DNA from 4 places in the Dethiobacter alkaliphilus AHT 1 genome. Region 1 is predicted to be linked to each of the others. Evidence: riboswitches for the same ligand, from Rfam matches in the RefSeq annotation. Region 1 holds a riboswitch; each other region holds the start of a gene.
What was found. A riboswitch is a leader RNA that binds a small molecule or an ion and turns the genes downstream of it on or off. The one in region 1 is predicted to bind cyclic di-GMP.
Positions count from the first base shown of each region.

Region 2: another riboswitch for cyclic di-GMP. It lies ahead of DEALDRAFT_RS15700 (diguanylate cyclase); the one in region 1 lies ahead of DEALDRAFT_RS04730 (LPXTG cell wall anchor domain-containing protein).
Region 3: another riboswitch for cyclic di-GMP. It lies ahead of DEALDRAFT_RS05955 (EthD family reductase); the one in region 1 lies ahead of DEALDRAFT_RS04730 (LPXTG cell wall anchor domain-containing protein).
Region 4: another riboswitch for cyclic di-GMP. It lies ahead of DEALDRAFT_RS10395 (methyl-accepting chemotaxis protein); the one in region 1 lies ahead of DEALDRAFT_RS04730 (LPXTG cell wall anchor domain-containing protein).

Region 1 is NZ_ACJM01000004.1:58,743-64,716, forward strand. Features, by position in the region: gene DEALDRAFT_RS04715 (cytochrome c3 family protein) at 169-1,644, opposite strand; gene DEALDRAFT_RS04720 (acyl-CoA carboxylase subunit beta) at 1,762-3,369, opposite strand; cyclic di-GMP riboswitch class II at 3,714-3,796, shown strand; gene DEALDRAFT_RS04730 (LPXTG cell wall anchor domain-containing protein) at 4,045-5,046, shown strand; gene DEALDRAFT_RS15865 (class E sortase) at 5,135-5,764, shown strand; gene DEALDRAFT_RS04740 (transglutaminase-like domain-containing protein) at 5,881-5,974, opposite strand, start outside.
Region 2 is NZ_ACJM01000001.1:99,791-105,764, forward strand. Features, by position in the region: gene DEALDRAFT_RS00515 (MFS transporter) at 1-283, shown strand, start outside; gene DEALDRAFT_RS00520 (carbon-nitrogen hydrolase family protein) at 344-1,378, opposite strand; gene DEALDRAFT_RS00525 (carbon-nitrogen hydrolase family protein) at 1,368-2,243, opposite strand; cyclic di-GMP riboswitch class I at 2,427-2,512, shown strand; gene DEALDRAFT_RS15700 (diguanylate cyclase) at 2,578-4,068, shown strand; gene DEALDRAFT_RS00535 (hypothetical protein) at 4,237-4,425, opposite strand; gene DEALDRAFT_RS00540 (DUF2680 domain-containing protein) at 4,639-5,001, shown strand; gene DEALDRAFT_RS00545 (response regulator transcription factor) at 5,089-5,781, shown strand; gene DEALDRAFT_RS00550 (sensor histidine kinase) at 5,783-5,974, shown strand, end outside.
Region 3 is NZ_ACJM01000005.1:86,059-92,032, reverse strand. Features, by position in the region: gene asnB (asparagine synthase B) at 1-308, opposite strand, end outside; gene DEALDRAFT_RS05965 (cell wall-binding repeat-containing protein) at 768-1,835, opposite strand; gene DEALDRAFT_RS05960 (antibiotic biosynthesis monooxygenase family protein) at 2,066-2,356, opposite strand; gene DEALDRAFT_RS05955 (EthD family reductase) at 2,401-2,724, opposite strand; cyclic di-GMP riboswitch class II at 2,817-2,899, opposite strand; gene DEALDRAFT_RS05950 (nuclear transport factor 2 family protein) at 3,033-3,443, opposite strand; cyclic di-GMP riboswitch class II at 3,522-3,604, opposite strand; gene DEALDRAFT_RS05945 (glycoside hydrolase family 16 protein) at 3,930-4,496, shown strand; gene DEALDRAFT_RS05940 (glycosyltransferase family 2 protein) at 4,520-5,887, shown strand; gene DEALDRAFT_RS15920 (polysaccharide deacetylase family protein) at 5,902-5,974, shown strand, end outside.
Region 4 is NZ_ACJM01000010.1:90,862-96,835, forward strand. Features, by position in the region: gene DEALDRAFT_RS10390 (hypothetical protein) at 1-1,028, shown strand, start outside; gene DEALDRAFT_RS10395 (methyl-accepting chemotaxis protein) at 1,112-2,311, opposite strand; cyclic di-GMP riboswitch class I at 2,418-2,505, opposite strand; gene DEALDRAFT_RS10405 (NAD(P)/FAD-dependent oxidoreductase) at 3,515-4,642, opposite strand; gene DEALDRAFT_RS10410 (cation diffusion facilitator family transporter) at 4,725-5,741, opposite strand; gene DEALDRAFT_RS10415 (ZIP family metal transporter) at 5,878-5,974, opposite strand, start outside.

The DNA.
Region 1 (5,974 bases):
GAAAAACGCGCGTTAATTGACTAAAGAAGCGCGCTATTCTTATTATATACGGAGAAAAGCGTCGAATGCAAGAGAGCAACTGCTATAGTTGCCCTTCAACGGATTCTCCACTTATTTAGTTGTAAAATGCAAGGGCGGAAAAACAAGCGTTTCTCCGCCCTGCCTGCTCTATTCATAAGCGATAAAGATTCTTATTCCTTCCGCTCCACTACCGCCCCCGGGAAAATCACCACACCAAACCAGGCAAACTCTCCCTTGTTTTTCAAAATTGCCAAACACAAACCCTGCTACCTCTGCCTGCTCACCTAACTGCCAGCCCTTCTCAGCCAGAGCTGCCGCCACATCGTTAAAAACATCCTCCCCAACCAGCGGTAAACGGTTACTGTAAACTACCAACCCAGCGGCTCCCAACGTACCTTCAGGGAACCATTCCTCCTGCTGCCAAATCGCAACAGCTTCGGGAATCGACCAATTAAAACGTGCATCCAGCGGAATATCCCCCGGAGGAGCAGAAACTGTTCTCACCCCATGCGCGCTGGTATGGCAGGAGAAACAATCGGTACGGTTTACCCGTATCGCTTCCCGCACCAGTGCATTATCGCTGTTGTGGCAACTCCCGCAATCATCCTGATGCCTAACCTCCTCCTCACTCATGGAAGTTCCATGGCACGAAGCACAGGATGAGTTTAGTGAAACAGAATGCTCCGGGTGGCCCTCAATGTTGCTTAAGTCGTGACAACTCCCACACGAAGTATCCTTCTCAGTGACCGCTTCCAGGACCGAAGCATACCGTGGCGTGTTAGTGGGAGTAGCAGCCAGCTCCACTTCCGGCACATCGACACCCCACATATCCTCGGGAGCTGAGTAGGGAGCATGCATCCTTGCCCTGATGGCGGTGGCCGGGTAGGGCAAATCAAACCATCTGTCCACAACACCCGATGTCCGGTAATACACTATGCCCCAGTTTCCATTATATAGAGCATGCACTTCCATGCTGTTTCCCCGGTTAAGCGCATGGGTAATCCGAATCCGGTTAATGGCCTCCCCTGCAGGAGCATAATAAGTATCCGACCATTCCAGCTGATAATTCCTATCCTTTTCAATTCTCAGAGTATCATCGGTTTCCAGACGATCTGCCAGACCGGATCCGGTATGGCATGTATCACAGGTCACAGGATCCCCATAACGGTCTGTACGATTCTCCCGATAATGTTCACTGGTCAGCGTCCCGGCATGGCACCCAAGACAAACCTCATCCCCGGACTCATGGGCTGCTGCCATATCATGCCGCACATTTGGCAGATTAAGAAAACCCTGCCTTCCATCGGTGGTATGTCTCCAGGAAAAATAGTTGTTGATGCCCAAAGAGCCACCGGGATAATGACATACGGTACAGTATCGATATCTGGGACTTTGCTGTACATTCATATTATGACAACCAAGACATGGCGACTGAACAGGATGTTCCCCCCTGACAATAGGGTTTGTACTCCACTGAGACTGCAAAACAGGAACATATTCGTCATGGCAGGACCAGCAGGTTGCCTCCCAGATAACCGGCATCTCCTGATAACCGGAAGCATGTACGCTACCTACAGCCAGCAATAATAGCAAGAGGATAATTGCCAACACCAGCTTTTTCAACGTTCTTCCTCCTTCTCCTGACTATTTCGACGGCATCGTCATTTAAATTTATTCGCAGGTCAAAGGAGGCTGAACTGATTTTGTCATCAAAAATCCGGGGCATTTGCCCCGGATTCCTTAGAATTTGAAGTTACCAAACTTGGACTCGGCAACCGGCTCCCGTAAAGCCAGTTCAAACCCTCTGGCCAGTTTATCCCGCGCTTCCGGCCAGGTAATAATTCCGTCATGGAATAACAATGACCCGGTCACATACGGATGACCGTCCCGGTCATAGCGCTCCACCATCTTGTTGCGGAACTCGGTCATTTTTGCCTCATCGATCTCTTCGCCTTGTTTCTTCTTATTTTTGCGCTCAATACTTTCCAAAATAAATGCCGCAGTCCTACCGGCCATTACCGTGGTCCTGGCCCGCATGGTATGGAACACAAACCGCGGATTATAAGCCCGGCCGCACATGCCGTAGTTGGCCGCACCATGGTCCGGACCAATCACCCACTGGATTTTGGGCACTTCCACACATGAGCAGGCCCGCACCATATCCGAGCCATACTTACCAATACCGTTCCACTCTTCATTACTGCCCACCATATAACCCGGTGAATTCTGAATATACAGAAGCGGAGTCTTATCATTACCGCAGCGCACCACCCATTCGGTAGCCTTTCGCGCCCCTTCCAGAAAAATAACACCGTTGCGGTTAGAAGCCACAATGCCCACCGGCATACCTTTGAGCCATATCTTACCGCAAATTATATTGTCACCCCGGCCCGGAGCATAATTGGCCTTATACTCCTGAAAATAACTGCCGTCGGCAATGCACTTAATGACATCTTTAATGTCTATGGGTTTATAGGGATCCGCCGGCATATTGGCCATCAACTCGTCCGGCCCGTACAGCGGCTCATCCCACGATTCAAAGCGATGCCCGTGAAACTTCTGCGGCGGGTCAAAAGCAATAATTTCCCGTAGCTTCTGAATCCCTTCCTCCTGGGTACTGACAAAATGATCACAACCGCCGGAATGCTGGGTATGCACATACGCCCCACCCAAATCTTCCGCCGATACTTCCTCCCCAATAGCTGAACGCACCATGGGCGGTCCGGCCAGAAACGCATATGCCAGCTTATCAATCATGATGGATTCACAGGCCAGGTAAACCATATACGCGCCACCTGCGGTATTGCCGCCGGTACTTAAGGTATACTGCTTAATCCCCTTGGCAGACATCCTGGTCATATTATAAAACATGGTGCCGAACATGCCTTCATCGGCAAAGCACTCTCTCTGCAGCGGCAGGAAAATCCCGCCCGAATCAGCAATATAAACACAGGGCAAACCGCACTGTTCCGCAATCTTCTGTGCCCGCATATGCTTCTTTAACGTAATAGGGTAGTAGGTACCCGCCGTCATCCGGCTCTCGTTGGCAAAAATCATGCAATCCTTACCATGAATTTTACCTACACCGGTAATAACACCACCACCGGGTATATGCGGCTGCTCCGGATACCCGATATCATAACCGGCATCCAGCCCCACTTCATAAAAATCACTATCCTCATCAATCAACATTTCCACCAATTGTCGGGCCGGCATCTTACCCTGCTTGGCCAGCCTCTGCAGCTGCTTCTCCCCGCCTACATTATAAGCTTCCTCCCGGCGAGCCAAAAGCTCTTGATCCCGCTCCAGCCAGAACTCGTAGTTCTCCTGCCTTTTATCCTGAGTCATAACGCAAACCCCCTCCGCATGTTTTCATTACAATATATAACTCGTGCACATCATCACCTATAAACTTACTCTTGCAATATACATACCAACCAATTAAACCCGGTATTTGCCCCCAAAAACACCGCCCGCTATGCACACATGCATCAGCAACGCCGGACAAACTGATTCCGTATTGCATAATTGATTCCCCCTTGCATCAGGAAGCCTCTTAGCAAAAGATATTATTAACCTTTTATGAATCAATGTCTAAAACCCATTAAAACTGGTATAACATTATTGACAAGGCAATCTTTATAAAACTATAATTAGCTTATAAACAGAATAATGCAGATTTTTCCTTTCTGCAAGTGTGCGGAATCAATGACCGCGACTCTCATTTGGTCACTTTAGGGTCGCGCGAGATAGAGTGAAACCGGCTGCACACGGGTTATTTAACCCGTGTGCTTTTTATTTTCCCGCACATATTACAGCATTTTCATATTTACAACTTTTATCGACAAGGGGAGTGATGTGAGAAAGCAATAATTTCTCATCCGATCGGGATATCTTGGGGGGTATAGGGATCGGAAAAAAAAGGAGGAATTATTAATGAAAGCTTTAAAAAACAATAAAGTTGCTTTATGTCTGGTTATCGCTTTAATGAGTTATATGTTCTTTGGAGTTAGTTTTACAGCATTGGCATATGGGGCATATGAGTCACGGGTAGAGATTTCCGGAAATGACCCTGGATACCTTGAGAGCTATAAGGTGCTAAAAGTAGACCCGCCTCGAGACGGTGAAGAGACAATCAACATCACCATCGATGAACAACAGATCACAGGCACAATCAAATTTACTTTTTCTGAGGATGGAAAGTATGTCGATTGGGAAACCAACCCTTTGCCCATTACACATGTTTTTGTTAAAGGGGGCCCTGGCGGCTTCTTGTACTCCTATGATGGAGAAACTTCTAGTGATCAAGGGTTAAGGGCACCCGATAACAGAGGCGGCAATCAAGCGGACATCAGTCACGTTACTTTCTATATCATGCCTCAAGATGTTCCGGATCCTGCTCCTGTTCCTGTTACTGTTACCGTAAATAAGGAAGTAATAGACGTAGGCGGTGATCCCGTTTCCGATGATGATGGTACATTCACTGTTCTTATAGGCGATGATATATCTGAAGAAATTACCGTTGCCCTGGGAGCTGAATTCCATCTTCTACCCGACACGTATGATATTGAAGAATTATTTGACGCTGAAAAATATGAATTTGTAAGCTTTTCTGATGAAGTCACAGAAGACTCTGGAGAATACACTTTTACCGTAGATGATGCCTCAATCACAATAACTATAACAAATCGACTAATTGCTGCAGAAAACGGTAATGGCGATGACGATGGCGAGGTTGCCGATGAGACTCCTGCCGGTGACGACAATGGCGATGACGAGGACGTTGGCCAGCTTCCCGATGAGACTCCTGCCGGTGACGACAATGGCGATGACGAAGGTCAGCTTCCAGATGAGACTCCCGCCGGTGACGACGATGACGAGGACGTTGGCCAGCTTCCCGATGAGACTCCTGCCGGTGACGACGAAGAGTTACCCGTAACCAGTGGAACCGACTTCCTGATGCTGGGACTGGGAACCGCAATGACTACAGGTGGCTTGGTACTCCGTCGACGCAAGCGTAAATAACAATTAAAAAGAAACCCCGACGGGGTTTCTTTTTTTCCCAGGCTAGTTGTATTATAATGGAAATATAATCTTTAAATGAGGTGGCTTCATGAAACGAGCTATTAACATCTTTAGCGTCCTCCTTATCTTCAGTGGCTTGGCACTTGTAGCCACCCCCATCTACAGATATGCTGTGGGAATCTATTATCAAAGCGCAGAACGGGCAGCTATGGTCGGTGAAGCTCCCGAATATGAACCTGTCAAATCTATTGACCCAGTCGTTCTGCAGGAAGAAATGGAAGTAGACCCTACCAAACTCCCACAATTTAATGGTGTACTTGAAATTCCCAATATTGATTTGGATGTGGTGGTTGTCCAAGGAGTTTCTCAGGAAGACCTCAGACGTGGAGTTGGTTTTTATCCTCAAAGCACACACCCTGAATACGGCAACGTATCGATTGCAGGCCATCGGACAGGTTATGCAGGATGGTTTTTGAAGATTGACAGGTTGGAGCCGGGCGATGAAATTATACTGACACTGGGACCAAACCGCTATCACTACAGCGTTCGCAAACAATTCATTACACATAACCGTGACTGGGATGTAATTGAATCTAACGGCAATGCCGAGCTGACTTTAACCACCTGCCTGATGACCACCAACAGCAGACGCTTAATTGTTAAGGCAGATCTGGTTGAGGTGATTGAGGTTCAGCAGGAAACTCGTGAAATACAATGAAAAAGGGGGAGAGCCGGACATAAATGTCCGGCTCTCTTATTGGGATCTATCACTTGGGGGGTGATAGGGGTTCCGCATAGATATAAATCCCCAATGATAGATGCTTGCATAAAGATTTAATAAAGGGAATGGGTCCAACTAATAGATATTTTACTGCTTTGGTTAAATTTAAGATTCATGTTGTTATAATTCTGGATGATATAACCGTTA
Region 2 (5,974 bases), on a different contig from region 1:
AGACCTGGAAGCCGGTTTGTCCGGACAGCGTCGTGAAGCCATGTATTTTGGCACCCAGGGGTTGGTTTTAAAAATTATGATGGGCCTTTCCACCTTTGTTACCGGACTCATGCTGCAATTTTTCGGCCGTACAGCCGTGGAACCACTGGGCGTACAGTTAACCGGCCCTGTGGCGGCGTTATTTGTCTTAATTGGAGGCATTATCTTCTGGTTCTACCCGGAGCGGGAAGTAAAGGAAGGGGAACAGGCTGCATTTCCTCCCGATGCTTTTAATGTTCGCTAGCCGCTCCAATTACAAAAGGCTGTTCGTAGCGTCATAAAAATGAGCACCAATTAATGGTGCTCATTTCATTGAGGAATCGGGTGCCGGGCTGTATTTAGCTATCAGCGCCGGGTTTTGGTCACCCAGATAGGGGTGGGTAGCGCGAAGGTTGTGTAATGCTTCTAAATCCAGGGTGGCGGTGACCAACTCCTGGCTGTCGAAGGTTTTAGCTTCCGCCAGGGTGCCGTCTTGGTTTGGCGTGAGCTCCAGTGGGGCAAAGATGCCGGCTTTACCGGTGAGGGTATGGCCCAACACTTGTCCTACCAGAGCACTTTTTATGCCGTAAACCATGCTTTCCTGGACGCGGGGCCAGATGCCGCGCAAAGCCAGCCAGTAGTTGTACTCTTCGGCATTGGCGATGGGCACCATGACAATTTCAGCGCCCTGTCTTTCCAGGATGCGAAAGGTTTCAAAATAGGTGGCGTCCATACAGACAGGCATGGCCAGTTTACCAAGGGGCGTGTCAAAGACATTGAAGGCGTCGCCGGCGGAGAATCCCCAGGCGTGCTCCATGGGCATCAGATGGACTTTGTCCTGATGGCCCAGGATTTGGCCGTCCGGTCCATAAAGGAAGGCCCGGTTAACCACTCTGTCTTCCACAGGATAGGGCATGCTGCCGGACATTATATAGAGACCAAAGGTTGATGCCAGTTTAGAGAAGGTAAAGTGGGCTACCCGGTTAAAAAACGGGCCGGCAAAACGGAACAGGTCGGCAACAGAGACTTCCTGGTTGTCGGTTGCTGTTCCTTCGGCCAGCTTTTCGATACCGGGAATGTAGCCTAGCAGTGGAAAAGTGCTGTATTCAGGAAAGGCTAACAGACGCACGCCCTGTCGGGCGGCTTTGTTTGTAATGCGGCACATTTCATCCATATACTCCCCGGCGTTATCTGTCAGTTTTACTTCAAGCTGTACTGCGCCCACCGGAATTTTCTTTCGGTCCGGTTTCTCGTCAGTCCGCCGCCAGCGCACTTTTTTACTGCGCCAGTGGCGCTCCAATAGTGCAGGGCGGGTGCGCCAGGCCAGATATTTATGTAAAAGGTATTCCCTAATCTTCAATGTTTACACCTCCCGGACAGGCCAGGGGCCTGTAAGCTGCCGGGTTTTGCAACTTTAGCAGCGGGTACTTGCTGATTACTTTTTGCCGGGTGTTAGCTTCCAGCACGGCATGGGCCAGGCCGGTAGCGGACTCTTTGGCCAGGATACCGGTAAACCCCTCCGTCATTTCACAGGGCGCATGGATCTGGCTTGCGGCAGCAAAATCTTCACCGGCAATCATGCTGTTTAGCTGGCTTTCCACGCAGAAAAACTGATTCTGCTGAACCTGCTGCCACATGGCAGCCAGCTGCCGCCAGCGGTTGTCCCCGGCGGGCATGGCACCAGGGTGACAGACCAGGTCTGCGCCCTTTAGGGCCAGGATACGGCCTGTTTCCGGGTACCAGGCATCGGTGCCGATGATGATGCCCACGGTATAGTTTCCTGCTTTAAAAACATGCAGATCGTCACCGCGGGACAGGCCCCACCGTTGTTCGCGGCGGGAGAGAAAGGCCTGGTGCTGCCGGCCTATGATTTCACCCTGTGGTGAAATAAGGCAGGACTGGTGGTAGGTGCGGCTATTACTGCGAACAAACGTGGTGCCTGGTACCAGCCAAACATTAAGATCCCGGGCGATGGTTTGGTGCAATGCTGTTATGTCGTCGTGCCACGATTGCGGGAGGTCAATAAACTTGCGGGCTGCTTCGTCCAAACCGTACACGTCTGCCAGTTCCCCGAACAGATAAGCCAGGTACAGTGCGGTAAAGGAAGGCAAAACAATCAGTGTTTCCCGATTTTCTGTGGATGGGATGGTTTGCAGCAAATACTCCCGGTAGGCTCCCGGGGTTGTAAAATCACTGTCAGTAAAGCTTAGTGCCATTACATGCATTGCCATCACCTCTTTGGGAGGAAATTCCCCGGACAGCCTTGTTTTCCCTGCTACAGCAGGGAAAATATCTTAATGTGGACATCATTAATGTTTTGTTAAGATACATGGGTTGACAGTATGGCCAACCTGTTATACGTTGAACAGAATAGAATAGATAGAAGAAAAAGCTGTTACTAATTGCACCAGTATAAAAGGCAAATCCGTTGAAAAGCGGGGACGCAAAGCTATGGGTCTAAGGCGGAATGCCGCTATGACAGCCGGTTGCCAAAGGTGTTTTTGCTTGTTTACGCTTTAAAGCAACACCGGTTTACGTCAGAGATTTCGGGGGGCGCTTATGAAACTGCGGAGATTGTTGTTCAATGATGGGCAGACAAGTATTAAAGGCAAATTGTATCGGCCTATTTTATTATTATTAATCTTTTTTGGGGTAATCTTTATTTCCGTGATTAATATTAATATGAAACGGGTGGCAAATCAGGAGGCGTACCGGCTTAGTCAGGTGCTGGCCTCACAGAACCTGGCGGTTCACACGTTTATTAACCAGGAACAAAAGCCTTCTTTCTTTGATGCCTCGGATCTGGGAGAGGATGATTTTATCCCTGAGCTGATGTCGTCCACTTATATGATTCGTCAGATAAATGAGCATCTGGATCCGCTTGTCCCTGTTAATTACTACTATAAAGAGGTGGCGGTTAATGCCCGCAGCCCGCAAAATGAAGCATATGACTACGAAGTTGAAGCGCTAAGACGTTTTAATAGCGGCGAAATAGATGAAATCAGGGAAGTTATGGACTGGAATGACAAAACATACTTTGTTTATATGCAGCCCGGTGAATATATGGAGGAAGGCTGTATACAGTGTCACGGCACTGCGGAGCAGGCCCCTGCGGGGCTTGTAGATTATTACGGACCGGAGCGCTCCTTTGGGCGAGAACCGGGAGAGTTGGTTTCAGCGCTCTCTATTCGGATACCACTGGAGGAGGCCTATGCCGGGGCTAATCGGACCAGTTTGATTTTATCTGCCACCTACGGCTTAATGCTCCTGTTGCTTTTTGGCAGCTCTTCTTCTGTGATGTCCAGAGTGGTTGTGCAACCAATAACTTCTTTGGATACCCGGCTCAGAGATACTTTGACACGTTTTAACGGTAAAGCCGCAGATGTGGTCTTGGATGGCGACGAAATAGAAAATGTCAGCTCGGCATTTGATTTTCTGGAAGAAAGATTGTCTGAAGCCTATGATAATTTAGAACAGCATGCCAAGAGCCTGGAAGTAAAGGTGGAGGAACGCACCCGTGACTTAAATCGTGTCAATGCTCAACTGGTACTGGCCAATCAAAATGACTGGCTGCTGGGAGTCTTGAACCGGGGAGCTTTTGATATGCGCGCAAAATCAGAGTTTGACCGCATGCGAAGAGAAAAAGGGCCTATCAGCTTTGTGATGATGGACTTGGACCGCTTTAAAAGCTATAACGATATGTATGGCCGTGAGGCCGGGGATAAGACGCTAAAACGTGTGGTGGAAATTATTCAGCAAAATATCAGGGCTTATGATGTCTGTGGCCGCTACGCAGGGGAAGAATTTGTAATCTGCCTGCCCAACACCTCCAGACAAGAGGCCAATGAGATTGCTTCCCGTATTGTAACCGGTATTTACGGAGCTGAAATATACCACCGGCAAAACGAGCCTTTCGGCCGGGTTACTGTCTCCGCAGGCGTGGCCGGTGTGGAAAATGCCAAAGACACCTATTTTGAAAGGTTAATTAAAGAAGCCGACGACAATATGTATAAAGCAAAAGAAGTGCGTAATACGTATTATCCGCAGTAAGAAAGGCGCGCTTATTCGGTTCCCTCAACGCGTGCGATTCAATACTGCATATCGCCATAACTGTGCAGTTGCAAAATGTATAATTGCTTACAAAAAAAAGTGCGACAGGGACGTTCCCTGTCGCATTGCAATTTGGGAGTATTTAAGTGATCCTATGGCAAGCTACCTTTACATCACACAGTCAGCGGTTGCCATAGCTGAAACACCTTGATCCATTGTTTGCGCACACTCGGCGATGTGCTCGCCGCCGTGCATCCTTGCCATTTGTGCTACATGATTTGAAGAGTTGGCAAAGGCCGAGCCGCTAAACATAAGTAACGTCAGCGCCATCAGTGAAACAACAAAGAATTTTTTCATGCTCACTACCTCCTGTAGTATTTATTTGCAGTGCTATTGTATCTTTAGAATGTGGCAAAACTTTATAAGGAATGGGGCTAATCGGTGAATTCATAATGTCTCCACAATTGGATTTTCCATCTCCACAACTTCTCCATATTTCCTCCATAAGTTCTGCAAATTAACGGCGTATGATTAAAGTGTACATTAAAAACCCCTCAGGAGGTGGACAACATGAAAAAAGGCGTACTGATTGCACTGGTGGTTGCTTTGGTGCTGGCCATTATGGTGCCGGCTGCCTTAGCGCTGACCGATGTTCAAAAGGAGGAGCTGGAAGCGCTTTATGAAAAGCAGCATCAGCTGAGACAGGAAATTCTGGACAAGCAGGTGGAAGCAGGCCTGGTTAATCCCGAAGATGCAGATCTGGCCCGTGAGCGGATGGACCAGAGCTGGGAATACCGCCAGGAGCGCATGAACGAAGGAGATTACAACTTCGGTCCCGGACGTCGGGGCGGGCGCGGTAACGGCGGCGGAGGCTACTGCCCCATGCATCCGCAAACACAGCAACCTGCTGCACAGGAAACAGCAGCACTGTAATTAATCTGGAAAGCCGGGGATTAACCGGCTTTCCTTTTGTCTGTATATATTCTATAATGGCGTTAACGGTTTAATGGGGGTGGCTGCATGGACAGGATTCTGGTAGTTGAGGATGAGGAGAAAATCAGCCGGGTAATTCGTGCCTATCTGGAAAAGGAAGGCTTTGCCGTGGAGGAAGCCTCCGACGGTTTGCAAGCGCTGGAGTTGGTGTCAGATTTTAATTTTTCCCTGATTATTTTGGACCTAATGCTGCCTCATATGTCCGGCGAAGATGTTTGCAAACAGCTGCGTCGGCAGGGGAATAATATTCCTATAATTATGCTTACCGCCAAAGGTGCGGAAGAAGAGCGTATCCGCGGCCTGGGGCTGGGTGCCGACGATTATATTGTCAAGCCTTTTAGTCCGGGAGAATTGGTGGCCAGGGTACACGCAGTACTGCGCCGTTACCGGTCTAACAACGGTGTGCTGGCGGAAGTTATGGAGTTTGCCGATGGAGATTTGGTCATAGACACGCTGCGCCGCCAGGCTACCCTGCGTGGACAGTTAGTTGACTTAACCGCAACCGAGTTTAAATTGCTGGCAGCCATGGCCAAAAGCCCGGGGCGTGTTTTTACCCGTGGTGAACTTTTGGAAATCGCCCAGGGAGCGCTGCCCACCGGCTTTGACCGTACCATTGACAGCCACATCAAGAATCTGCGGCAAAAATTGGAGCCTAAGCCCGATGAACCGCAGCTGATTCGCACCGTCTATGGTGTGGGCTATAAATTTACAGGTGATTAAAATGAAAAAAACATTGTCGGGAAAAATCACATTAGCTATGGTAGCTTTGGCGGTAGGCGGTATTCTGCTTACCGCTCTTTTAACAAACCTGGCGCTGGACTGGAACTTTCAGCGCTATCTGCGCAGTGTGCAGGAGGAGCAGAATCGCCTCATTGTGGGAACTCTAAGCGAGCTCTACGGAGAAGAAGCTTCC
Region 3 (5,974 bases), on a different contig from region 1:
TGATACAGATGCAGAATAACCTCCGAATCGGAATCCGTCATAAAATGATATTTATTACCCAATCTTTCTCTTATTTTCATAAAATTATAAATTTCACCATTGCAGATTATACCTGCCTGCCCGTCGTTAGCCAAGATGGGCTGGCGGCCTTTCTTAACATCAACTATGGAAAGCCTGGTATGACCAAAAACAATCTTATTGAAAGTATGGATATCACGGTCATCGGGACCCCGATGGGGCATGGCATCCAGCATCCTGTTCACAGTGCTAATATCATTGACTCCCAAACACCCGGCAATACCACACATAAAATAGTCACCTTCCTTGAATTTTTAATATGGCTTTCCTACTGGCATACACAACATTCATGCTGCAAAGCGATGATATTTTCCATATTAGTCCCCCGCCAAAAGAAAAACGCCTCTAAGACAAAAACAGTCTCAGAGGCACCATTGCCTGAAAAACATTATACGCTTTCCATAATATTAAATTATTTTAAATTTATGCTGATTAAATGGAGATGCAATGGGATTTTCTTAACTAATCCGCATCGAACTCCTTTTTGCGCATTATATTACATATCTCTTTATCCTGTCAAGCAAGCAAAACCAGCATTGCTCTGCAGCAAAGCATGCACCGCACACCACACCCATTGCCAGACCATTAGCACCAAAAATTCTACTAAGCAGAGACATAAATTCTCTGCCCCGAAAAACAATATGGATAAAATAAAGACTGCCCTCAGGCAGTCTTTGTGAAGTCAGTGGTTATAAATCATGGGGCATGTGGTGCTCTAAATCTACAGACAATCCCAGATGCAATTCGTTTTGAACGGGTATACTGATTACATTTTTGTTGCCTATAATAAATCCGTGCATAAACGGCGGTCTGTCACCACTTTGCGGGTTAACCTGCATGATATATTGCATAGTAGCTTCCGGCACACTGTCTCTGTTTACAAACAAAAACGGCGTGTGTTTTCCCAAATGCGCCAAGGAAGCGGAAGAAACCAAGTACTGCCAAGGCTGAGGAAGGACAAACGTAAACGCATGCCCGTCAGGCTCATTTCTATCCCAGCCCACCTCAGCAACGGGGCTTCTGTACCGACTGAATCTTACGGCCAAGGTAAAAATATCATCGGCACTAATGACGTCTACAAAACCAGCCAAGCCTTGCACCTCATTAATCACGCTTTGAGGAATGGCATTAGTAGTACCAACAATATAAACTCGTGGGTTATTTATCTGCTCTAATGCCATGCGGGTATGCCGCGGTAAAGTTGGCCCCTCAGTCAATAATATTGGCACTCCGGAGTGGGCGGAATATGCACCGGTAATATGCCCGCCATGATTGGGATCAGTAGAAATGAGAAACACATCTTGAGGCACACATAACTCGTTTAGAATACGGTGAGCAGTGTGAAACACATCATCCGGTCCTAAAATTCTCCGTACAGTGAATCCCATGAATTGGATTGCTCGCATCACAAGATCCGAAAACTCACCGATTAATACTACTTGAGCTTCACCCATGCCGGTTGGGGCCAATCGCCTGATAGCTGCTAAGACAAATGGGTCTATTCGGTTAGGATCAGTTAGAAATAACGGCCCATCGATGGGATGGTGCATAAGAGGAGTACCGATAATCGCTTCTGAGAAATTTTCCGAGGACGCCAGATATACTGTTACAGGGCTGATACCGGCAAACGCCATTTCAGCAACTGGATATTGAGTTTGACTAAAGTCACTACCTAGCGCTCTGGTAGTATTAGTCGTATTACGAGTGCTCCAAGGCAAAAACAAGTCACCTGGATTTATAAAACGTTCTGCACTCACGATATAACCTCCTTTATATCAATACTGATATATCCTATGAGGTATAGTGAGCAAACGTTACTTCCCGGTCCCCCTAGACTTGAGAAGTTCCTGAATACGACAAAGAAAAAGCCCCAAGGTTTTGGGGCATAAGCTGTTTTAGCAATACTTATTTAACCCAATGCAGTCTTCAGCACTTATTGCCGGAACAAGTTGATATAGTATCCTTCATTCCATGTGGACTCATTGATCTACATGTTAGGCAGGTACACTTCAAAAATACGAACCGTCGGCGGCTCTTGCACAATGTCTTTTAAAGCTTCCTGAAGCTTGGGTCCTGCGGTACCCAAGGCCGCTTCGGCATCTTCATTTGTTTCCCAGAGAGAAAATGCACCGTAATCGCCTTTGGCTTCATCACTGAAGAATGTTGAGCTTTTAAATCCTTTCAAGGTGGCATGAAGCTGTGCAAACTGATCGGCCATCCCTGTTGCTTGCTCCTGCATCCCCGGCCCAATATTAAACATTACTAACGTTGCATACATAGTTTTTCCTCCTTTTATCGTGTATTCCCAATGAATCAAATCTATTAAGGAAATTGCTGGAGTTTTACCTCGCTGATCTGAATTACGGGTGTGATATCAGTGTAATTGGGAAGATCACCCATAAACGTTGCAACATGAGGCAGAAAAGCTGCTTGAAATTCCTCCATCGAGTCGAAATACATATGACCCATGGCGAGAAATGGCGCCGGCGCACCCGGCTCTCCCCCACTTAACCCCACCTCTACAGCCCCGCCTTTTAGCGCAGTCCCCAACTTTTCCTTTACCAGTGACATATGATTATTGCAGTAATAATCAATGTCAAATTTCTTGCCCTCTGAATTTGGGTACAAAACACTTACCTTAATCATTTCTTTTCCTCCTTTTTTAATTTCCTGTGCACGGAAATAATCTATGACTGATGAGTAGGTTCTAACCTTTTATAAAATTAAAATAACCGACCTTAATATATGGTCGGTTACGCTACTGGCTCCTCCCGGGCAAAGCGTCCATATAAGCCCTGAAATCACAGCCCCCATAAACGGGTGGGAAGCAAAGTGAGTAGTATGCCAGAATTAATATACATGCAGTTCATATATATTTTTACATATTTAATTAATTAATCCTATTCTGTATGCAAAGTTCTTATTCTTTTATGTCAGATTTCAAGTAACTTAACTTAATCACGGAAAGCGGCTACAATATCAGCTGTATCGTAATAGTGTCTTGCTCGGCAAATTTTTTCGTCCTGCAATGTAAACACCATAACCCAATCATGCTCATAACCACGGCCGGTAGCTTTTACTACTCCGCCATTTCTTCCTTCCACAATTACTCTATCGTTTTGGCATGTAAAAAACATTGCTTCCATCTTTTTTACTTGTATTTTTTCAGATAGCTCCTTAAAAAATAAGGCAACATCTTTTTTACTATATCGCGGCTTAGCCCAAGATATTTCTTCGGGAGGGTTTTTTGTAACAGGAGATTGAAAATCTACATCCTCTGCAAACAACTCGAGAGCGTCGGGAAGATTTCCCTGGCCAAAAAACGCAAAGTGCTGTTTCACAACTCTTTCATTTTGCTCGGCCAATCCTTTCACCCTTTCATTTATTATCATTTTATAGTATCGGTATCCCTAAATTACTGGGGCTTTAAACCACAAAAACCGACCATAAGTGGTCGGTTACGCTACTGGCTCCCCCAGGGCAAAGCGTCCATATAAGCCCTGAAATCACAGCCCCCAAGAACTAAAGTAATCCTTAATGAAGGCTTGCTAGAAGTAAGCTGCATAATTCAGCACGGATCGATACAGCATTTTCTAAATATGGCTTTGTATTTATATATTCTCCGCCAAAAGAAAGCATTCCTGCCATTGTCTAAAATTTTAATGATAAATAAGTACAGCCTTCATCGAAGGCTTTTTATTATGCCTAAGTCAAAAAATCAAGGAAGAACAACAAGGTCGATTTTCAGTTCTAGCAGATCTACATTATTTCTACAATAAATGTCAACATAGCTTTGTCCCCCGCATAGATATAATAACTAAACGTTAGGGGGAGGCGTTTGATTATTGGCAATGCAAAGGGGCTTTGGTTGGATACCACTCGTCGCTATACTTACAATCAGTTTAATTATTGGCCTTAACCAACTAAACAGCATCTACCAGGCACTTTCGTCTAACAGTGCCACTGCAGCAGGAGTATATGCGGGTTTTGATATAAGCCTTGACACCGATGACTGGACAGTAATTTGGCATGATGAGCTTAGCGCAGGAGAGCTTGATTTATATAAATGGAAGCCCCAGGACAATGGCTTTCGCAGTGTTTTTAGCTTACTGTATGGCAAGATTGAGATTCGGGCCCGCCTTTCGGAATCGGGAACATTACCCAGTGCTTGGCTGATAGAAGAAAATGAAAACATTTCGGCTAAAGTTAACATTTTTCATCGTGTGAACCACTCCAATCTATCAGCTGACTACCATACCTTTGGGATAGAATGGGACCAGGAAAAAATTGTCTGGTTATTTGATGGGAAAGAGACATTTTCTACCACAAGAGACATCCCCGATACACGCCAGTTCTTATATTTATCATCACACGATTCAAACATAGATTATGTGCGTGTGTTTAAAAAAGCTTTTTAATTTAAAGCCACAGGGGGTGCCTTATGTTAGTACTTACATTGGTAATCTTCTCAATCTTTGTCATGTTTCAAATCTTATACATAACTATTCCATTATTAAATCATAAGCGGGGTACTGAATTACCTGAAAAATTGCCCGAACTGGGTTTAACTATTTTGGTTCCTGCTTTCAATGAACAACATGTAATTAAACAGTGCATTCTGGGAGCCCTTAGAGCAAATTATCAAAACCATGAGCTTATTATCATCAATGACGGGTCTACAGATGATACCTTAGGAATTCTGGAATCCTTTTTACGGCTGGAAGCAGTTGAAGAAAGTATAAACCGGACACTCACCTACAAGACGGTTAGAGGTTTTTATTACTCTACAATATATCCAAACGTTTATGTTATTGATAAATCAAATGGTGGTAAAGCAGATGCTTTAAATGCTGGGATTGATTATGCAAATAACGATATTGTTGTTACCCTGGATGCAGACTCTATTCTCGACAGCAACTCATTGCAAGCTATGAATTCTTGCTTCCACGATGATAGTGTAATTGCCGCTGGTGGTATGGTCCACATCGTACAGGGAGCCGGAGTTAAAGGTGGTAAGGCAAGCCCTAATTTTGCAGTGAGAGGGATAATCAGATACCAGATTATGCAGTACCTGACATCTTTCTATCTGCATAAATTTGTGCAGGCTAAGTTTAAAGCCATGACAGTCATTGCCGGTGCCTTTGGTGCCTTTAGAAGGTCTACCCTACTGGAATTAAACGGCTTTAGAAATACTGTGGGGGAAGACATGGATATTACACTAAAAATTCAACGATTGATATATACAAAAGAGCGTGACAAAAAGATGATGGTTGTCTCGGAGGCTGTTTGTTATACCGAATGTCCTGAAAATTTTCGAAATCTCTTTAAGCAAAGAATACGATGGCAAAAAGCGTTTGTGGACTGCATAATAACTTATGGACATTGCCTTTTTAGCCAGTTTAGCTTTGGTTTGTCAGTATTCTTCCTGATTGAGGGATTTATGTTGGGCACTCTTATAGCCTTTAACACCCTTTTAGTTCCATTAGTTTTGATTTTGAGTAAAACAGGCCACACTTTGGTATTAACGCTCCTGACAATCTACTTTATTTTGGCTCTTTGTCAAAGCCTGGTCGCTTTCCTGGTCAGTAAGAGGTTTGGTCACTCATACTCAAAATCCAATTATGCCAGAATTCTTTCCTTTATCCCCTTGGAAATAATAACGTATAGGCTGCTGGGGTTGCTCTGGGTCACAGCAGGTACTATTCAGTACTTTTATAAAAAGCAACATTGGGATAAAGTTGAAAGATGCGGAAAAATTTATACATTAAATGAGTTGCCTGTTGAAGTAAATGAATCAAAACTAGCTTAATCAGGGGTGAATGTATGGGAAAAGCAATTGTTCTCATTATACTTTGTTGTGTCTTGGTTACCACTTATGTTATCTTCTCCGGTTCCT
Region 4 (5,974 bases), on a different contig from region 1:
CAGTATTATTAATTACTTTTTTCTACCCCTCACAGGCTCTGGCAAACGGCATGCCCGTACTATGGTGGCCCGGCAGTTTTCATGGACCTGTATTACCTGCCGATGATACACCCATTGGTATTCAGTCAGAAGTGCTGGATATTACTTATGAGAAAGGCTCGAGGGATGCTGATGTGGCTGTCAGCTATGAACTGCTTAATCCCACAGATGAGGTGCAACATGTAGCTGTGCTTTTCCTCGGTGATATTCTCGGAGAAGGGGTCATAACACTTAACGAAGAAAGAGTCACTGCCCACACCGGCAGCATTAATATGGATACGGTGTACCCATCGTTTACAGATGATGCCCAATTCATCTGGTACGATCCCTTCACGTCGGAGCAATACCAAAAACCGGAGGACTACCGCGGCTATCAACAATCAATAACAGGAGTCCCCTTCGAACTGGAATTACAACCGGGCACGCATTTACTGGAGGTTCGTTATCAAAATCCACTGGGCTATGATGAAACCCGTTTTCCCCATGGTACGCATCACTTAACTTACCTGCTCCAACCAGCCTCCTATTGGCAATCCTTTAACAATTTGCAGATAAATGTCACCCTGCCCTCGGCCAGCTATCGGTTAGCAAGTTCACTGCCTCTGGAGAAAACCGGCTCCAGAACATGGTCGGCTACATTCTCCCAACTACCCGCAGAAGACTTACACATCTCCTTTATTAATACTGCAAACATGTGGCTCGGACCTTATTCAACCAGGGGAAATCTCTGGCTTTTGCTCCCAATTCTTACTTTAACTGTTTATTTGCTTTCAAAAAAGGTCCATACAATAAATACCAAACCCGGACTGATTTTTCTTGCCCTTCTATCTGTTTTTACCGGCTGGATTGTCTGGTCCATTCTAACTTTGCCAATGCTCCCCTACCCCTTTACATTTTTACAATACCCACTCCTGGCAATCTTTTTAATCTGGCTGTTTGCTATCCTGAAAAAAGCATATCTAAATTTAAATATCAGCATAACCTCTTAACCATACAGCTATCTTCCAACAAAAACGGCAACAATAAAAATAATTTCATTAAAAAAACCGATTACACGCCTCTAATCGGTTTTTCATTGCGCAACTATATGTATTTTGCTAATATTAAAGCCAGATATCATACTTGTCAGTTTATTGACCATGTTTTGCAGTTCTGTTGTGGCTGTGGCCACTTCCTGCATTGTTGCAGTCTGTTCCTCAACAGCTGCAGATACTTCCTGACTGCCCACTCCGATTTGTTCAGACGCATTACTTACTTCTTCAATCTGAGCGACTATTTCCTCAATGTTTTTAATTATCAGCTTTAGATCAGATCCCATAGAATTTATTGATTCGAGACCACTGTCAACTTCTACAACACTCTCATCTATGGTTTTTACAACATCCTTTGTTTCAAGCTGCACATCGTTGATTAAACTTTCTATTTCAAAAGCAGACTTGGAAGACTGGTCGGCTAATTTACGTATTTCTTCGGCAACAACTCCAAAACCTCTGCCGTGCTCTCCTGCCCTGGCTGCCTCTATGGCAGCATTTAAGGAGAGCAGGTTTGTTTGTTCGGCGATATTTTTAATGGTTTCGGTAATACCGCTGATGTTTTGAGCATTACCATCCAAAGAAGTTACCGAACTCTTAAGATCTTTTACCTTATCAGATATGGTCTGCATTTGTGCTTCTGCGTCGTTTAGCGTTTTATCACTTTCTTTAGAGCGTTTTGCGATATTGCCTCCGGCCTCGTTCATCGCCTTGGCGTTTTCACTGACATCAGTGGCATTATTTGCGAAATCATTGGATAAGGCCGCTACTTCTTCAAAAGAAGCATTGATTTCCTCTGCAGAAGATGCAAGGGACATGGTAGATTCATTGACTTTATCAGTTAGTGAGTTTATCTCTTTAATTAACGAACTTACAAAGCCGGCGCTTTCATTAAAAACAGCACCTAACAGCTCAAACTCATCCCCCGTCTTAATCTCGACCTTTTTACTAAAGTCGTTTTGGGCCAAATCTTGCGCAAAGGTTTTTAAAGAATCAATAGGTTTTTTAATAAACAGGCGGATTATTAAATAAGCTCCAAACGCACTGAAAATGACAGACGCTGCAATTGATACTAATTGTATAATCCGTTCCGGAAAGTCAAATGCTTCTATATTGCTTAAAACAAATCCCTGTCCTACTGAAATAAGAGAAGTTAAAACAATTATACTGATGGTTAACTTCAATTGGAGACCGGCTCTACCCTTAGTAACGTTATTAAGTGAAAAATTCAAATTAGCCATATGCTCCCCCTAGTATGCTATAGTTTGTTTCACAACACAGCTGTCAGCATCACTTCCGTAACCCATCACCCCCGCTTATTAATTAGCCCCATAAAAAAAATACACTTTCGATAACCAGGCTGTCATGACACAAAATGTGCCGTAGACCCTTAGCTTTGCGTCCCTGCTTTTCAACAGGTTTGCCATTATCCAGTGTGATATCAAAAATTTCTATCTGTAAAGTAGGGCATATATACCTTGTTAAAGTATAATTCCTCTTCCATATTTGGACAATATATCTCAAGACTTATTTTCACATATAAAAAGAGCACAAATTAAGCCTTCAGCCTTAGGGCTGAATCAGCTGGCCAATGAACCAGCAAAAAATAAAAACCACAGTGCTTAAACCACTGTGGTTACTAGTTTTCTGTGTTACTTTATCAGCTTACCGTTTATCTGCTGTATCAATGTTTATGAGTCTAGTTTTTACAAACGTCTGAATGTAAAAGATGTCGTGAGAAGAGTATTTCGTAGCTTCGAATTAAATGTTTAGTCTCTGCTTTGTCATGACTTATCTCTATTAAATACAAATAACATTTACGTGCCAGATCAACTTTATTATTTTCGTACTGCAACAGAGCAAAATTTCTTAGTTCATTGCAGAATTCATAATAGTCTGTAACAGCTTGCCGATACCCGTCTATCTTGCCTGTGTAATCAGGTGTTTTCCTATTTGCACAAGAGCAGTGGTTAATCAGGGTTTTATTATGATATGAACGAAGACCCTTAGTAATAATCTCATTTGGGATAAAAGATAAGTCTGCCTTAAAATACTCAATATTTAACTGTTGTGATTCTGATTCCGATCTCTCAAAGAACACCTTTTTGAATGTCCCAATAAACATCGAAACCCACCCCCATATACAGAAGTTTAATCTCCTTTAGGGGATTAGCCATTTATTATATCGTATTTTTCATATGGACATTGTTTTTTATAACCCCACTATCAAGATTAAATCACCCCTAAAATAATTAACGAAGACAATTATACAAACACCTCCCTCTGTGATTGTTATTTTTTTAACAAGCATGTTCTACTTATTTTATATCATGATGTGTGGCTAGATGTCTATAGCAAATAAAAACTTAATAACTTCTTTTTCCTGCAAATTACAAGTGTTTTTGACATTGTTTTTTCCTGGTTGCCAAACTGTTTGGCACCGGTTAAAAACTTATTAGATTAACTACCATTCGCGCGATACTCAAACAGCAGGTAAGCCCTGGGGAGTCTATGCCAACCAGGTTAATAACCCCTCTGAGGCCGCGCTTGTTTTCGTGGCGAATAATAAAATCGCGGAAAGGATCTCCAGGACCCTGCAACTTCGGCCTTATCCCCGCCATATCAGGCTCCAGATCCTCTATGTTTAAAAAGGGCAAATAGTCTTTAACTGCATCATAAAAATCGCCAACGTTATTTTCGTCAACCGAATAATCAATTTCATCCACATAAAAAGCACTGGGACCCAACCTTACACCTCCATCAAGATTTCTGGTAAGGTGAATTCCCAAACTCTTAAGTTTTTTATCAGGTGGTGGGTAGATCAAATGATTTGTAACCAATCCCTTACCGGAGCGGATGGTAAAGTATTCTCCTTTACAAGGATGTATTTTATAGCCTTCTTTTTCTACGTCAATACCCAGTAAAGTAGCGATGTAGTCCGAGTTAAGGCCGGCACAATTAATAAGCCAGGAACACTTGACAGCACCACTGCTTCCATCAGGATTAGTAAACTCTACAACATAACAGTCCCCCTGCGGCGACACGCCTTTCACATTGTGACCGTAGACTGCCATTGTGCCACCCTGAAGAGCCTGCCACTCAAGCTTCTTCATTAAGCTGTGAGTATCAATGATACCGGTAGACGGGGAAAGAAGTGCTCCTTTGCAGGCAATATGGGGCTCGATATTTTTAACTTCACTCTCACTTAGGAAACATAGATCTTCTACCCCGTTGGCCCGGGCATTCTCCTGCAAAGTGTGCAAATAGGGTAGATCCTCATCCTTGATGGCAATTACCAACTTACCCAAACGGTTATGAGGAACTCCATGCTTCCGGCAAAAATCATATAAAAGCTCTTTGCCCTCAACACAGAGACGAGCCTTTAAGCTGTTTTGGGGATAATAAATGCCCGCATGTATAACTTCACTGTTGCGGCTGGAAGTTTCCTGCCCAAATTGACCGTGGCGCTCCACTAAAACCACCTGCCGGTCAGGCAATCTGGAAGTAACTTCCGCAGCAACGGCCAACCCCACTACCCCTGCTCCAATTACAATCACATCTACATGCTCCAAGGCGTCTTCCTCCTTCCAGACTTATATATATAGATATGTCTTTTTCACTGGTAATATAAAGGCGCTCAGCAATTCGGCCAGGCTACCTGGTCTTGCTTATATCAGGCTCGAGGTGAATGGTAATAATACTGTCCTCAGTAAAGTATGATTTTAGTTTATTTTCAATTGCTGTTGCTACTTCATGTGCAGATGTTAACTCTTTTTCGGCGTCCAGGACCAAATGAAATTCTATAGCTGCTTTAGTGCCGATTCTTCTGGTTCTCAGTTGGTGAAAGTCTATAACTCCGGGGTGATTGGAAATAGTTTTTTCGATCCTGTCTATTTCATCTTCATTAAGGGAAGTTTCTACCAACTCTTCCAGAGCAGGACGAATGGTATCAATGGCTACCTTAAAAATCAGCAGGCTGACCATCACTGAGGCAATGGGGTCAAGGATTATCCACCTTTGGCCTAAAAAAAATGCTCCACCAACGCCCAGTAGAACGCCAAATGAAGAATAAGTATCGGATCTGTGATGCCAGGCATTTGCTATTACTACAGAACTTTTTATTTTTTTGCCCACATTGAGCGTGTATCTGAAAAGAAATTCCTTGATAATTATTGAAATGACCGCAGCCGCCAGCGCAATTCCTCCCGGCCTTGGCAATACCTCACCCTGGGCTGCGCTAACAATATTAGCAAGGCCATTTCTTAACAATTGAAAACCAACCACTACAAGAAACAGGCTTATTGCCACTGCAGCTAAAGACTCGTATTTGCCATGACCATAGTTGTGGCAGTCATCTTCCGGCCTTTCGGTTATTTTAAAACCCACTATCACAACGATATCTGTAAAAAAGTCTGAGATTGAATGAACACCATCAGCAAGCACTGCCCCGCTGCTTCCGATAATTCCGGCTAATATTTTAAAAGCCGCCAACACCGAATTAAGCAAAAAACCAACTAACGCAACTTTTCTGGCTTTGCGACCCCTGTATATTTCCTTGTGCACATTCCCACCCCCTGCTGCACTATTTACCAGATTAAAACAAAACCCTGTGGAACCATAATTTAGTTTCACAGGGAATGCACATGCATAGTATGCTTTTGACCAAATCAAAGGTATTTCACCATTCTTACTCAATAAGCTATCGTTTATTAACTCTTGTTTAATAATAACAAAAAATTGCAGGTAATATCTTGCAAGGTTATTAAACACATTACGCAGGGACGGTTTGCTTTTCTAATTCGTGTTTTTAAAGCAAGCCAAAAGCCAGCATCAGTCCGAAAATCAGGCCGGCATTTGCCATGTGGCTGTTTAGGTCGTTTGCCTGTGGGATAAGTTCGTCGTTA